One region of the Mesorhizobium sp. WSM4845 genome, then DNA from elsewhere that is predicted to be linked to it. Evidence: predicted binding sites of a transcription regulator. Region 1 holds the regulator's gene; the other holds the start of a gene.
What was found. The regulator HrcA, encoded in region 1, represses chaperone genes, less so after heat shock. The targets are predictions, from matches to a motif close to GTTAGCACTCNCNNNNNGNGAGTGCTAAC.
Positions count from the first base shown of each region.

Region 2: a site for HrcA is predicted at 2,862-2,890, ahead of AC0L2C_RS23740 (co-chaperone GroES). Genes of this name have one in related genera too.

Region 1 is NZ_JBVVQA010000012.1:139,332-146,485, forward strand. Features, by position in the region: gene AC0L2C_RS16140 (YciI family protein) at 1-23, shown strand, start outside; gene AC0L2C_RS16145 (RNA polymerase sigma factor) at 23-1,273, shown strand; gene cysK (cysteine synthase A) at 1,610-2,590, opposite strand; gene AC0L2C_RS16155 (hypothetical protein) at 2,895-3,092, opposite strand; gene hrcA (heat-inducible transcriptional repressor HrcA) at 3,174-4,289, opposite strand; gene rph (ribonuclease PH) at 4,425-5,141, shown strand; gene AC0L2C_RS16170 (VOC family protein) at 5,341-5,751, shown strand; gene rdgB (RdgB/HAM1 family non-canonical purine NTP pyrophosphatase) at 5,751-6,413, shown strand; gene hemW (radical SAM family heme chaperone HemW) at 6,410-7,154, shown strand, end outside.
Region 2 is NZ_JBVVQA010000023.1:66,064-73,217, forward strand. Features, by position in the region: gene AC0L2C_RS23710 (ribokinase) at 1-33, shown strand, start outside; gene AC0L2C_RS23715 (Hsp20/alpha crystallin family protein) at 350-886, opposite strand; gene AC0L2C_RS23720 (Hsp20 family protein) at 945-1,409, opposite strand; gene AC0L2C_RS23725 (hypothetical protein) at 1,656-1,874, shown strand; gene AC0L2C_RS23730 (DUF982 domain-containing protein) at 2,007-2,264, shown strand; gene AC0L2C_RS23735 (usg protein) at 2,379-2,666, opposite strand; gene AC0L2C_RS23740 (co-chaperone GroES) at 3,043-3,360, shown strand; gene groL (chaperonin GroEL) at 3,418-5,049, shown strand; gene AC0L2C_RS23750 (hypothetical protein) at 5,161-5,367, shown strand; gene AC0L2C_RS23755 (DUF982 domain-containing protein) at 5,430-5,747, shown strand; gene AC0L2C_RS23760 (ABC transporter permease) at 5,957-6,973, opposite strand; gene AC0L2C_RS23765 (sugar ABC transporter ATP-binding protein) at 6,970-7,154, opposite strand, start outside.

The DNA.
Region 1 (7,154 bases):
CGATCTGGGAACAAACCATGTGATGACGAATGACCTGGAGGTCGCCCGGGCGGCGGCGGAAGCGGCCGCCCGGCAAAGCTACGGCAAGCTCATCGCCTTCCTCGCCGCCCGCACGCGCGACGTGGCCGGCGCCGAGGACGTGCTGGCCGACGCCTTTGTGGCGGCGCTGGAGCGCTGGCCGCAGACCGGCGTGCCGCAGAAGCCAGAAGCCTGGCTGCTGGCGGTGGCGTGCAGACGCCGCGTCGACGCGATCCGGCGGCGGCTGACCAGCGAGGCGAGCCGCGACCATCTCAGGCTGATCGCCGAGGAGATCGAGGCCCGCATGATCGATGAAGACCTGCCCGATGAGCGGCTGCGACTGATGTTTGCCTGTGCCCATCCGGCGATCGAGGCTGGCGTACGCGCGCCGCTGATCCTGCAGGCTATTCTGGGCTTCGACGCAGCGACGATCGCCTCGGCCTTCCTGGTATCGCCGGCAACGATGGGCCAGCGCCTGGTGCGCGCCAAAAGCCGCATCCGCGAGACCGGCATTCCGTTCCGCGTGCCGGAGCGGGCAGAGCTTGGCGAGCGGCTGGATGCGGTGCTGGAAGCGATCTACGCCGCGTTCGCCGAAGGCTGGTCCGACCCGGCCGGCACCGAAACCCGCCGCCGCAATCTCGCGACCGAAGGCATCTGGCTCGGCCGGCTGGTAGCCTCGCTGATGCCGGATGAGCCGGAAGCGCTTGGCCTGCTGGCGCTGATGCTGTTTGCCGAGGCGCGGCGTGCGGCGCGGCGCAACGCCGCCGGGGACTATGTGCCATTGGCCGAGCAGGAGCTTGGGCTGTGGGACGGCGCGTTGATTGACGAAGCGGAGACATTGCTGAAGCACGCCGCGGCCAAGCGCGTCGTCGGCCGCTACCAGCTCGAGGCAGCCGTGCAATCCGCCCATACGACAAGGCGGCTGACCGGCCGGACCGACTGGGCCGCGATCAAACAGCTCTATGATGCGCTGTCGGTGATTGCCGGCTCGCCGGTGGTCTCGATCAACCGCGCGGTGACCCTTGCCGAGGCCGACGGCGCCGCGGCGGGATTGAGTGCACTTGATGAGCTTGGCGACGACAAACGGCTGCATGATTATCAGCCTTATTGGGCCGCCCGCGCGGGCCTTCTGGCCAGGCTCGGCAAAACTCGGGAGGCTACCGAGGCCTATAACAGGGCGATCGGCCTCGAACGCGACCCGGCCGTGCGCCGGTTCCTGCAGGCACGACGGGCTGGGCTCGCAGCCGAAGAATGAGGTCAGGGAAAGGCCGGGGTCAGACATGATCCGATGTTTGGGATCTAAGGCCGACCGCTGGTGCCGCCCCTCATTGCCCTGCCCGTCCTCCGCAGCAGCTGCGGAGGGTGGACCGGGCATTTCTCCCCGTAAACGGGGAGAAAGAGGCTGGTCGCGGTGTCGGCACTTTTTTCTGCAACGCTGGCGATTGGCGAACCCGTCAATGAGAGCGCCCCCTCGCCCCATTTACGGGGTGCGGATGCCGGCAGGCAGGTGAGGGGCGGCGCCGGCTTCGACAATTGGCGGGGCGCTACGGAGGCGCGGGAAACCGCAACCGCAGGCCGGCACAAATATGCCCTAAGCCCCCAGCCCTTCGAACAGGATCGTCGACAGATAGCGTTCGGCGAAGGACGGAATAACGACCACCAGGTTCTTGCCCTCATTCTCCGGCCGCGAGCCGACGACGATCGCCGCCTGCAGGGCAGCGCCCGACGAGATGCCGACCGGCACGCCTTCGAGGCGGGCGACGAGCCGCGCATTGGCGACCGAATCCTCGTTGGAGACCTTGACGATCTCGTCATAAATGGTCGTGTCGAGGATCTTCGGCGCGAAGCCGGCGCCGATGCCCTGGATCTTGTGCGGGCCGGGCTGGCCGCCCGACAGCACCGGCGAGGCTTCCGGCTCGACGGCGACGACATGCACGGAGGGCTTGCGCTGCTTCAGCACCTGGCCGACGCCGGTGATGGTGCCGCCGGTGCCGATGCCGGCGACGAAGATGTCGACTTCGCCATGAGTGTCGTTCCAGATTTCCTCGGCAGTGGTGCGGCGGTGAATTTCCGGATTGGCGGGATTCTCGAACTGCTGCGGAATGATGGCGTCGGGCAGCGTCGCGGCCAGTTCGTCGGCCTTGGCGATGGCGCCTTTCATGCCTTTCGGCCCTTCGGTCAGCACCAGTTCGGCGCCGAGCAGCGCCAGCATCTTGCGGCGTTCGACCGACATGGTTTCCGGCATGGTCAGGATCAGCTTGTAGCCCTTGGCGGCGGCGGCGAAGGCGAGCGCGATGCCGGTGTTGCCCGAGGTTGGCTCGATCAGCGTGGTCCTGCCGGGCGCAATCCTGCCCGATGCCTCCAGCGCCTCGATCATCGAGACGCCGATGCGATCCTTGACCGAGCCGATCGGGTTGAAGAATTCGAGCTTGGCCAGCAGATTGGCGACGACGCCCTTTTCCCCCGCGAACTTGTCGAGCCGCACCAGCGGCGTGTCGCCGATCGTCTCGGTGATCGAATTGTAGATGCGGCCGCGGCCGGGCACAGGCACGGTGGTGGCGGGCTTGTTCATTGGTTTCGCTCCCAAGAGGTCAGATGGGCAAGGGTCAGGCAATCAAGTGAGTCAGGCAACTAAGTCTCGACCAGGCAGGATAAAGCCTTCGGCCGCGCAAGCTAGTCTGCCGTTTGAAAATATCCGACGGGGTCGCATGCTGAATACATCCTCGCCCGCAGGTGACGGCCAGATGCAACCGCCGCCGCCCTCGGGGCACCGCATCACTTGCCGGTCGGCCCAGACCGCGTCGCCGGAGACGACGAAGCCGGTCACGAGATCCTCATGCTCGCCGGTCGGCTAGCCGTCCTTGCACCTTTCGGGCTCAGTTCCCGGCGGCGTAGAAATCGTCGTCGAGGCGCTTTTCCAGCGCGACGAGATCGGCCGGCAGCGGCAGGCCCATGGCGCGCATCTCCCCCAGCTTTTCGCGCAACTGCTCCTGCACTTCATGCTGATCCTCGGGCTGGTTGATCATCTGCTCGAGCAACAGGCTGATCTGAGCCTTGAATGATTCCAGCGCCATTTTTTTCTCCTTGAGGTTCCCTTAAGCATGTCGCGTTGGAAGGATCCGTGCGACGCGCTTCGGTTTTTTGGGCGACATGCATTATCGCAGCATGCGGGAAATAAGCTGCGCGGTATAGTCGACCATCGGCACGATGCGTGCGTAGTTCAGCCGGGTCGGGCCGATGACGCCGAGCGCGCCGATGACGCGGGCGTCCTTGTCGCGATAGGGCGCCACGACCAGCGACGAGCCCGACAGCGAAAACAGCTTGTTCTCCGAGCCGATGAAGATGCGCACGCCGGAGCCTTCCTCGGCGAGGTCGAGAAGCTGGATCAGCCCGTCCTGCGTCTCCAGATCCTCGAACAAATGCCGCAGCAGCTCGATGTCGGCCTGGGCGGTGACATTTTCCAGCAGATTGGCGCGACCGCGCACGATGAGACGCGCCGGCAAGCCGCTCTCGGCGCCTGCCCAGACAGCAAGGCCCTTCTCGACCAAATCCTGCGACAACGTGTCGAGGGCGGCCCTGGTTTCTTCCTTGATGCGGGCGATCTCGACCCGCGCCTCGGCCAGCGTGCGACCGCGGATATGGGCGTTGAGGAAATTCGAGGCTTCGTGCAGTTGCGAGACGGTGATGCCGGCGGGCAGGTCGACGACGCGGTTTTCGACGTCGCCGTTCTGCGACACCAGCACGGCCAGCGCCTTGTTCGGCTCGAGCTGGATGAATTCGATATGCTTGAGCGCCACCTCGTTCTTGGCGGCAAGCACGAGGCCGGCGCCGCGCGACATGCCGGACAGCATCTGGCTCGCCTCGGTGAGCATGTGCTCCAGCGTCGCACCAGAGCCGGAGGCGCGTACCTGCGCCTCGATGGTGCGGCGCTCCTCGTCGGAGAGATCACCAAGCTCCATGAAGGCATCGACGAAGAAGCGCAGGCCGGCCTGGGTCGGCAATCGGCCGGCCGAGATATGCGGCGCGTAGATCAGGCCGAGATGCTCGAGATCGCTCATCACATTGCGGATGGTGGCCGGCGACAGCGAAGACGGCAGGATACGCGACAGGCTGCGCGAGCCGACCGGCTCGCCGTCCTTCAGATAGGAATCGACAATGCGCCGAAAGATGTCGCGCGAGCGCATGTCGAGCGATTGAAGGGCGGGCGATTGAAGCGCGGGGGATTGGAGCGCTGCCGCCGACTGGGAACCGGGATCGACTGCCTTGGTCATTCGAGCCAAATACCTCCGGCCCAAGGATATAGACATCGGCCTCGCCCGCGCAACTGGTCCATTTTCCTTTGCGCCTCTCGTCGCGTGCGGCTACAAGCCGGCCACGACTCCTAAAACGACAAGAAAGAAGCCTGAATGCGCCCTTCCAAACGCCAGTTCGACGAAATGCGAGCCATCTCCTTTGAGCGCGGCGTCTCCAAGCACGCGGAAGGCTCGTGCCTGGTGAAGTTCGGCGACACCCACGTGCTGTGCACCGCCAGCCTCGAGGAAAAGGTGCCGGGCTGGATGCGCAATTCCGGCAAGGGCTGGGTGACGGCGGAATACGGCATGCTGCCGCGCTCGACCGGCGAGCGCATGCGCCGCGAGGCTTCGGCTGGCAAGCAAGGCGGCCGCACGCTGGAAATCCAGAGGCTGATCGGCCGTTCGCTGCGCGCAGTGGTCGATCTGCAGGCGCTGGGCGAGCAGCAGATCACCGTCGACTGCGACGTGATCCAGGCCGATGGCGGCACGCGCACCGCCTCGATCACCGGCGGCTGGGTGGCGCTTTACGACTGCCTGCGCTGGATGGAAGCCCGGCAGATGGCCAGCGTCGCCAAGGTGCTGAAGGACCATGTCGCGGCTATCTCCTGCGGCATCCACGACGGCCAGCCGGTCATCGACCTCGACTATCTCGAGGATTCATCGGCCGGCACCGACGCCAATTTCGTCATGACCGGCAAGGGCGGCATTGTCGAGATACAAGGCACGGCCGAGGGCGAGCCTTTCTCGGAAGAGCAATTTGCGGCGCTGATGGAATTGGCCAAGAAAGGTATTGCGCGACTGGTCAGCCTGCAGCAGATGGCCGTGGCGTAGTCCTGCAAATGCCGAGCTTGTCCGCCCCCCTCTGGCCTGCCGGCCATCTCCCCCTCAAGGGGGGAGATCGGGTATCCAATCGGCTTTCGCCAACTGTCGGCGGCGTGGGATGTGCGGAAGCGCTGAAGCTGCCAATCTCCCCCCTTGAGGGGGAGATGCCAAGTTTTGGCAAAGAGGGCAGGCCAGAGGGGGGTGCCTCGTGACACCCTCTGCCATCCTCGAATCAGCGCTGTACGTCACCGACCTCGATGCCGCGGAAAAATTCTACACCGATGTGCTCGGGCTCGATCTGCTGGGCAAGGTCGACGGCAGGCATCTTTTCTTCCGCTGCGGGGACGGCGTGCTGCTCATCTTCAACGCCGAGGCGACCAAGGTGCCGCCGGCGCCCGATGCCAGGCTGAAAGTGCCGCCGCACGGCACGGTCGGCGACGGCCATCTCTGCTTTGCGGCGAGCGCGGACGAGATCGTGCGCTGGAGAGCGCATCTTGAGCGAAAGAAAATCGCCATCGAAAGCGAGTTCGAATGGCCGCAGGGTGGCCGCTCGATCTATGTTCGCGACCCCTCCGGCAATTCGATCGAATTCGCCGAACCAAGAATTTGGGGCATCTGATGCATTCGCTTGATGGACATGAGATCGTTGTCGCCAGCCACAATGCCGGCAAATTGCGCGAATTCGCCGATCTGATGGCGCCGTTCGGCATAGAAGCGAAGTCGGCCAAGGAATATGGCCTGCCGGAGCCGGACGAGACCGGCACCACCTTCGAGGAGAACGCCTATATCAAGGCCTTTGCCGCCGCCAAGGCGACAGGCCTGCCGGCATTGTCGGACGATTCCGGCCTGTGTGTCGATGCGCTGGGCGGAGCGCCCGGCGTCTATACCGCCAACTGGGCCGAGGCGCCCGACGGGAGCCGCGACTTCGGCATGGCGATGCAGCGAGCCGAAGTGGCGTTGCAGGAAATCGGCGCGGTTGCGCCTGCGCAGCGCAAGGGCAGCTTCGTCGCCGTCATCTGCCTGGCCTTTCCCGACGGCGCGGCCGAATTTTTCCGCGGCGAGGTCGAGGGCACGCTGGTATGGCCGCCGCGTGGCGAACTCGGCTTCGGCTACGACCCGGTGTTCGTGCCGGACGGTTTCGAAAAGACTTTTGGCGAGATGACCGCAGAGGAGAAACATGGCTGGAAGCCAGGCCAGCCGACGGCATTGTCGCATCGCGCTCGCGCCTTCCAGAAATTCGCGCAGGCCAGACTGGATTTGGCGCGATCGGCGGTGAAATGACCATGCTGCTCGACCGCAGCCCCGGTTTCGGCGTCTACGTGCACTGGCCGTTCTGCGCGGCCAAGTGCCCCTATTGCGACTTCAACAGCCATGTCCGCCACCAGCCGGTCGACCAGGAGCGTTTCGCGCGCGCCTTCGAGACCGAGCTTGCGACGATGCGCAACCGCACCGGACCGCGCGAGGTGACCAGCATTTTTCTCGGCGGCGGCACGCCATCGCTGATGAAGCCGCAAACCGTGGCGACGGTGCTGGACGCGGTGGCGAAGAACTGGACGGTGCCTGCCGGCATCGAGGTGACGCTGGAAGCCAACCCGTCTTCGGTCGAGGCCGAGCGCTTTCGCGGCTATCGGGTGGCAGGCGTCAACCGGGTGTCGCTCGGCGTGCAGGCGCTGAACGACAAGGATCTGCGCTTTCTCGGCCGGCTGCACAATGTCGATGAAGCGCTGCACGCGATTGGCCTGGCGCGTGAGATTTTCCCGCGGCTGTCGCTCGATCTGATCTACGCACGGCCCGGCCAGACAGCGGAAGCGTGGCAGGCGGAGCTCGAGCAGGCGATCGGCCATGCCGCCGACCATTTGTCGCTCTACCAGTTGACCATCGAGGAAGGCACGCCGTTCCACGCGCTGCATGCGGCCAGGAAATTCGCTATTCCCGACAATGACCATGCCGCCGATCTCTATGCGCTGACGCAGGAGATCACCGCTGCGCATGGGCTGCCGGCCTATGAGATTTCGAACCACG
Region 2 (7,154 bases), on a different contig from region 1:
GCCACGCCGGAACGGCAGCGCGAGGCGATCTGAGACGGGTGGCTGCCTCCGCCCGCGATCGTGACACGAAGCGGATGGCGAGGACTTTTCACAGGCCGATAAAGCCGACAATTGATACGAAAGCCCGCCACCCCAAGGGATGACGGGCTCCGTAGCCTGTGCGCCAGGAACGCCACGGTAGCGACGCTGCTACTCAATGCTCCGTAGATACTCACTATGCGGCCTTCGCCCCGTCAGGCGCATCGGCCGAACAAATGAAGCCCGTGCCTTTGGGCGGAGCGCGCGGGCCGATCGGGATGCAGCCCGATCTGCAGCCGGGCGCGGCTGGCGCGTCCGGCTGCCGATGTCGTCAGTGCTTGCTCTTGCCGGGGCTGGCGGCACTGCCACTGATGGCGATGCGCTTGGCTTTCGTCCGTGCGCGCTCCGTCTTGGGCAGCGTCACGGTGAGCACGCCGTTATGGAAGGCGGCGTTCACCTTGTCCTCCTCGACCTCGTAGCCGAGCGGGATGCGGCGCTCGAAGCGGCCGTAGAACCGCTCGGAGAACTGCCTGTCCTTGTCTTCGGTCTCGGAGCGCTTCTCGCCACGCAGCGTCAGCACGCCGTCATCGAGCATCACCTCGACGTCCTTTTCGTCCATGCCGGGAATTTCCGCGGTCACGCGGATCTCCTTCTCGCCGTCGGCGATTTCAACGCTCGGCCAGCTGCCGCGCGCCGACGAAAATCCGCTGAGCATCGGCATGCGCGTTTCGAAGCCGCGGAAGGCGTCGTCGATCAGGCGGTTCATCTCGCGATGCAACGCCATGAACGGGTCGCGGTCCTCGTCACGATAGAAGCTGGGAACCGGACTGTTCTCCCGGCCCCAGGGTATGAGATCACGAATAGCCATTGCTGTTCTCCTTTCTCGACTGGTTGTGTCAAAGGCGAACGCCAGAGATCGCCTTCGCTCAGGCGGCCTGCTTCGGCTTCTCGACCTGTCCGGCCTTCGGCGCGCCGTCTTGCTTGGCGATCGTGATGCGACGCGGCTTCATCTCTTCGGGCACTTGGCGCACGAGGTCGATCGTCAGCAGGCCGTTATTAAGCGAGGCGCCGGTGACCGTCATGTGATCGGCAAGCTCGAAGCGCCGTGTGAACGGTCGCACCGGAAGGCCGCGATGGAGATATTCCACCTCGTCCTGTTCCTTGCGCTCGCCCGAGACGATGAGAAGGTTCGGCTCGTGGCTGATGTCGAGGTCGTTCTCGGAAAAGCCGGCGACGGCGATCCTCACCCGATAGGTGTTCTCGTCGCTTCGCGCGATGTCATAGGGCGGCCAGGTTTCGACTGCCTGAGGCGCGTTTTCCAGCAAGTTGAAGATGCGGTCGAAACCGATGCTCGACCGATAGAGCGGGGAAAAGTCGAATGCGGTTCTCATAGCTACATCCTCCGTGGAGCAACATAGTACGAGGGACGCCAAAGAGCTTGGCGCTCCCTGGGTTCTGCCGGTCCCATTCGGCAACCGGCAATTTTCATTTGGTTATTGTCAGGCCGAAATCAAGACCCAGATTCTGTCCCGCTGCCAGAATTTTTGTTGCCAGATTGTACTGGCCCCGATTGTGCTGGCAATGCCGGTTTCAACCGACGTTTGAGGGTCGCGCCGGCACGCCGCATGGAGGACATCATGACCATGACACGCGACGACATCATTTCGGTGCTGGGCCCGGTCGACGACGCCGTGATCGCCGACATCGCCTCGACCGGCGCGACGATCGAAGAGTTGCGCGAGGCCTTTGCCTGGGTCGGCGCCGATGAGGCGCTGGTCAACGAGGGCCGCCCGCTGCCGTCGGCAAGGGTGGCGACGCTGATCGGGCTTCTCGAACCGCCGGACGACGACATATAGCGCCGGGTTTCGGCAAGCAGACTGGGAGACGGGGGAGGTCTTGAAGCGTGCAGCCATACGAACCATCTCGTCAGTCGGGCGCCGATCGGGCCGCCTTCCTGGTTATTCTCAAAAAGAAAAAAGGAGGAAGTGATGAACGACGTCCCATTCTCCGAGCCGATCACGCTCAAGCTCCAATCCGTCGGAGAGCGCAAGGTCGCCAGCAGCTGGGAAGCCATCGAATGCATGCAGCGATGGCCGGACCGGGCGCGCGGCCGGAGCTGGCGCGCAGCCTATCGCGCCTGCCGCGACGCGCTCGACGGCTGGCGCACCGCCCGCGAGGCGCGAACCGCCTTCGTCAAGGCGGCGCGCACCGCCGGACTGCTGGTCACGGGACGTAAATCCACCTGAACGCCAATCCACCTGAACGCCAATGAACCTGAAGCCGGGGAACCTGAAGCCGGGGCGGACGCGCTGTGCTGCAGAGGCGGCGCCATTCATTAAAAGCGCCGCCTTTTTTCTATTTCACTGCAGCGTAATGACGCCGTCCACCGCCCGCCATTCGGAGGGCTGAATCAGACGGTGATGGGCGACGCGCACAGAATGCAGCGGGCCCTCGATCTCACGTTCCCAAAATTCAAGGAAATGCTTCAGCGTCGGGAAATCCGGGGCGATGTCGTATTGCTGCCAGATGAAGAGCTGGAGCAGGTCCCGATAGTCGGGAAGACGATAATGGATCTCTGCCGTCGTCAGGCCAAAACCCTGCATCTGGAGCCGGAACTCGTTGCTGACCTGGAACTCATTACCGACCATGCCCGTCTCCTTTCCGAACGATCAGGCGTCCATCCTCCGCGGGGGAAAACGCTTCCACTTCCTCATCGGTTCCGGCCGCCGGCAGACGGTGCCGGGATCGACGATGATGTCGGAAGGTTGCGCCCCGATTTCAAGCCGCATCCGTCGTTTCAAATCCTGGAATAGCGCCATTATTACAGTGTGTTATTACGGTGCGTTGGCACTCGACAACGGCGAGTGCTAAAATTTTTTCGGCGTCCTCTTGAAAGGCTGGATAGGCAGACTAATTCGATAGGCGCGTGATGCCTGAGCAGGGGTCGCGCACCGTCGCACCGACCCATTGGTCGGCTGCGAAGGGAGGTCCAAGAAAATCTGTTTGTCCTATGAGGAGAACGACATGGCGTTCCGTCCATTGCATGACCGTATCCTGGTCCGCCGCATCGAGGTCGACGAGAAGACCGCGGGCGGCATCATCATTCCTGACACAGCCAAGGAGAAGCCGCAGGAAGGCGAGGTCATCGCCGCCGGCCCCGGCGCGCGCGACGATAGCGGACAGCTGCAGCCGCTGGACGTCAAGGTCGGCGACCGCATCCTGTTCGGCAAATGGTCGGGCACCGAGATCAAGCTCAATGGCGAGGACCTGCTCATCATGAAGGAAAGCGATGTGCTGGGCGTGATTGAAATGACCGACCAGATAAAAAAGAAGGCCGCCTGAGCGGGGCCTGAACAAGCCATCAGTCAACGTAAGCTGCCTATTTGAAGGAGTTATCCAATGGCTGCCAAGGATGTGAAATTCCATACCGAAGCCCGCGAGAAGATGTTGCGCGGTGTCAACATCCTCGCCGACGCGGTGAAGGTGACGCTCGGTCCCAAGGGCCGCAATGTCATCCTCGACAAGTCATTCGGCGCCCCGCGCATCACCAAGGACGGCGTTACCGTCGCCAAGGAAATCGAGCTTGAGGACAAGTTCGAGAACATGGGTGCGCAGATGGTGCGTGAGGTCGCCTCGAAGACCAGCGACGTCGCCGGCGACGGCACGACGACCGCTACCGTTCTGGCGCAGTCGATCGTCCAGGAAGGCGCCAAGGCGGTTGCCGCCGGCATGAACCCGATGGACCTGAAGCGCGGCATCGACAAGGCGGTCGACGCCATCGTCGCCGAACTCAAGGCCAATGCCCGCAAGGTGACAAGGAACGACGAGATCGCCCAGGTCGGCGCCATCTCGGCCAATGGCGATGTGGAGATCGGCCGCTTCCTCGCCGAAGCGATGGAAAAGGTCGGCAATGAGGGCGTCATCACGGTCGAGGAGGCCAAGACCGCCGAGACTGAACTCGAAGTGGTTGAGGGCATGCAATTCGATCGCGGCTATCTCAGCCCTTATTTCATCACCAACCAGGACAAGATGCGCGTCGAGCTCGAAGAGCCCTATGTGCTGATCCACGAGAAGAAGCTGTCCAACCTGCAGGCCATGCTGCCGGTGCTCGAAGCCGCAGTGCAATCGAGCAAGCCGCTGCTGATCATCGCCGAGGATGTCGAAGGCGAGGCGCTGGCGACGCTGGTCGTCAACAAGCTGCGCGGCGGGCTGAAGGTTGCCGCCGTCAAGGCGCCGGGTTTTGGTGACCGCCGCAAGGCGATGCTGGAAGACATTGCCATCCTGACCGGCGGCACGGCCATCAGCGAGGATCTCGGCATCAAGCTCGAAAACGTCACGCTGGAGATGCTCGGCCGCGCCAAGAAGGTGCTGATCGAGAAGGAGAACACCACGATCGTCGATGGTGCCGGCCGCAAGGACGAGATCCAGGCACGCATCAGCCAGATCAAGGCGCAGATCGAGGAGACCACCTCCGACTATGACCGCGAGAAGCTGCAGGAGCGGCTGGCCAAGCTCGCCGGCGGCGTCGCCGTCATCCGCGTCGGCGGCTCGACCGAGGTCGAGGTCAAGGAGCGCAAGGACCGCGTCGACGACGCCATGCACGCCACCCGCGCTGCGGTCGAGGAAGGCATACTGCCTGGCGGCGGCGTGGCGCTGCTCAGGGCAGCGAAGGCGCTCGACAATGTCGCCGTCGACAACCCCGACCAGAGGACCGGCGTCGAGATCGTGCGTCGGGCCATCGAGCAGCCGGTGCGCCAGATCGCCGAGAATGCCGGTGCGGAAGGCTCGATCATCGTCGGCAAGCTGCGCGAGAAGACCGAATTCGGCTATGGCTGGAACGCCCAGACCAATGAGTTCGGTGATCTCTACGCGCAGGGCGTGATCGACCCGGCCAAGGTGGTGCGCGCCGCTCTGCAGGACGCCGCGTCGGTGGCCGGCCTGCTGGTAACCACCGAGGCGATGGTGGCCGAGAAGCCGAAGAAGGAAGCTGCCGCACCGGCAATGCCCGGCGGTGGCGGCATGGACTACTAAGGTCAGGCCTCCAAAGCGAGGCTTCTGAACGGCAGATGGACCGTGTCCGCCAAAGCGGGCACGGTCTTGCCGGTCCGGGATTAATGCGGAGCAGGTGTTGCGATGGATGTGATGGACAGTTTTGGAAAGATCGCGGCGCCGACCCGCCCGAAGAACGATTTCAACTATGAAACCGATTGCAGGGCGGCGCTGGCGCCCCTGGTCGACGGCTTGCTGGGCATGGCCGAGCAGGCCGGCTGGGATCGCCGCAAGGCGGCCTATACGCTGATGTTCCTGTCGGCCCAACGCGTCGGGGCCGGCCAGGAGGAGCGTAAATGATGGTCGCGCGGGCGCGCATGCCTGCGCCTGTTGGAGACAGTTGAACCGGAAAGGAGAGTGTCATGGACCGTTCTTCTTTTGAAAAGCCGGTCACCATCCTTACCGGCCTCGGCACGCCGACCAGGATAGAAAGCGCGGCTGAGGCCTATGCGCTGCTTGCTGACTGGCCGCGGGCGAGCCGGACGGCCGCGCATGACATCGCCGCCAACGCCTGCCGGGCGGCGATGGACGGAGAGATCGACGCCGAGACGGCGCGGGCGACCTTCGTGGCGTTCGCCCGCCGCAACGATCTTCTCGCGCCGCTGACGAGTTCTACCGTTGCCGGCGGGACAGTCATCGATTGGGCAACGCGTTCGCAGCGTCTCAACGCACCGGCATGAACGCGGCTTTTCCCCAAGTTGGAGAATGGCGAAAGCCGCAGCAACATCCAATCTCCCCCTCAAGGGGGGAGATTGGCAGCTTCGCCGGTAGCGTTATTCTGAGATTGGCGAAAGCCGAAGCGACATCCAATCTCCCCCTTGAGGGGCAGATGTCCGGTAGGACAGAGGGGGTACTGTCCCGCCGACCTAGGTCTGTATTGCCCCTCGGACTACCGCCTTACCCGCGATTTCAGCCAGCGGTCGAAGGCCACGGCGAGGATCAGGATCAGGCCGATGACGATGCTTTGCGTGTAGGACGAGACGTTGTTGAACTGCAGCCCGTTCTGCAGCACGCCGATCAGTGCCGCACCCACCACCGTGCCGCCGACCGAGCCAATGCCGCCGAACAGCGAGGTGCCGCCGATGACCACCGCCGAGATCACCGTCAGCTCGTAGCCGATGCCGGCGACGGCTTCCGAGGAATTGAGCCTGGCCGATAGCACGAAGGCGGCAAGGCCGGCGAAGAAGCCGACGATGATGTAGACCGAGATCAGGATGCGGTCGACGCGCAGGCCGGACAGCCGCGCCGCCTCGGCATTGCCGCCGACGGCGTAGACGGCGCGGCCGTAGCGCGTGTAGCGCAGGACGATGTGGCAGAGGATCGCCGCCGCCGCGAAGATGATCGCCGGCACCGGCACCGGGCCGATCAGCCCGGTGCCGAACCAGCGCATAGAAGCGTCGAAGCCGGAGATCGGGCCGCCATTGGAGATCGTCAGCGTCAGGCCGCGAAAGACGGTGAGGCCGCCGAGCGTGACGACGAAGGGCGGCACTTTCAGCCGGGTGATGGCAAAGCCCTGGACGCCGCCGGCCAGGGCGCCGACGACGACGGCAGCCAGAAGGGCGGCGAACCACCCATAGCCTTGTGCGCCGGACGTCGACAGCGACAGCGTGTTGGCGGTGCCGCCCTTGGCCACCACCGCCGCGACCATGCCGCAGAAAGCCAGCAGCGAGCCGACCGACAGGTCGATGCCGGCGGTGAGGATGACGAAGGTCATGCCGAGCGCGATCAGCCCGGTGATCGAGATCTGCCGCATGATGTTGAAGATGTTAATCGGGTCGATGAAGCTCGGCTTCAGCACGGTGAAGACGACGATCAGCAGCGCCAGGAACATCAGCGGGCCGAAGCTCATCAGCAGGCGCGCGACATTGATGCCGCCGCGCTGGCTCTGTTCGGTCGTGCTGGTCATTGCGTCGCTTCCTGCGTTTGATCGAGCGCCATCAGTTCCATCAGTTTTTCCTCGGTCGCCTCGATGCCTGGCATCTCGCCGGTGATGCGGCCGCGCCGCATGGTGACGATCCTGTCCGAGACCGCAAGCACTTCGGGCAATTCCGACGAGATCATCATGATGGCGATGCCGCGCCCGGCGA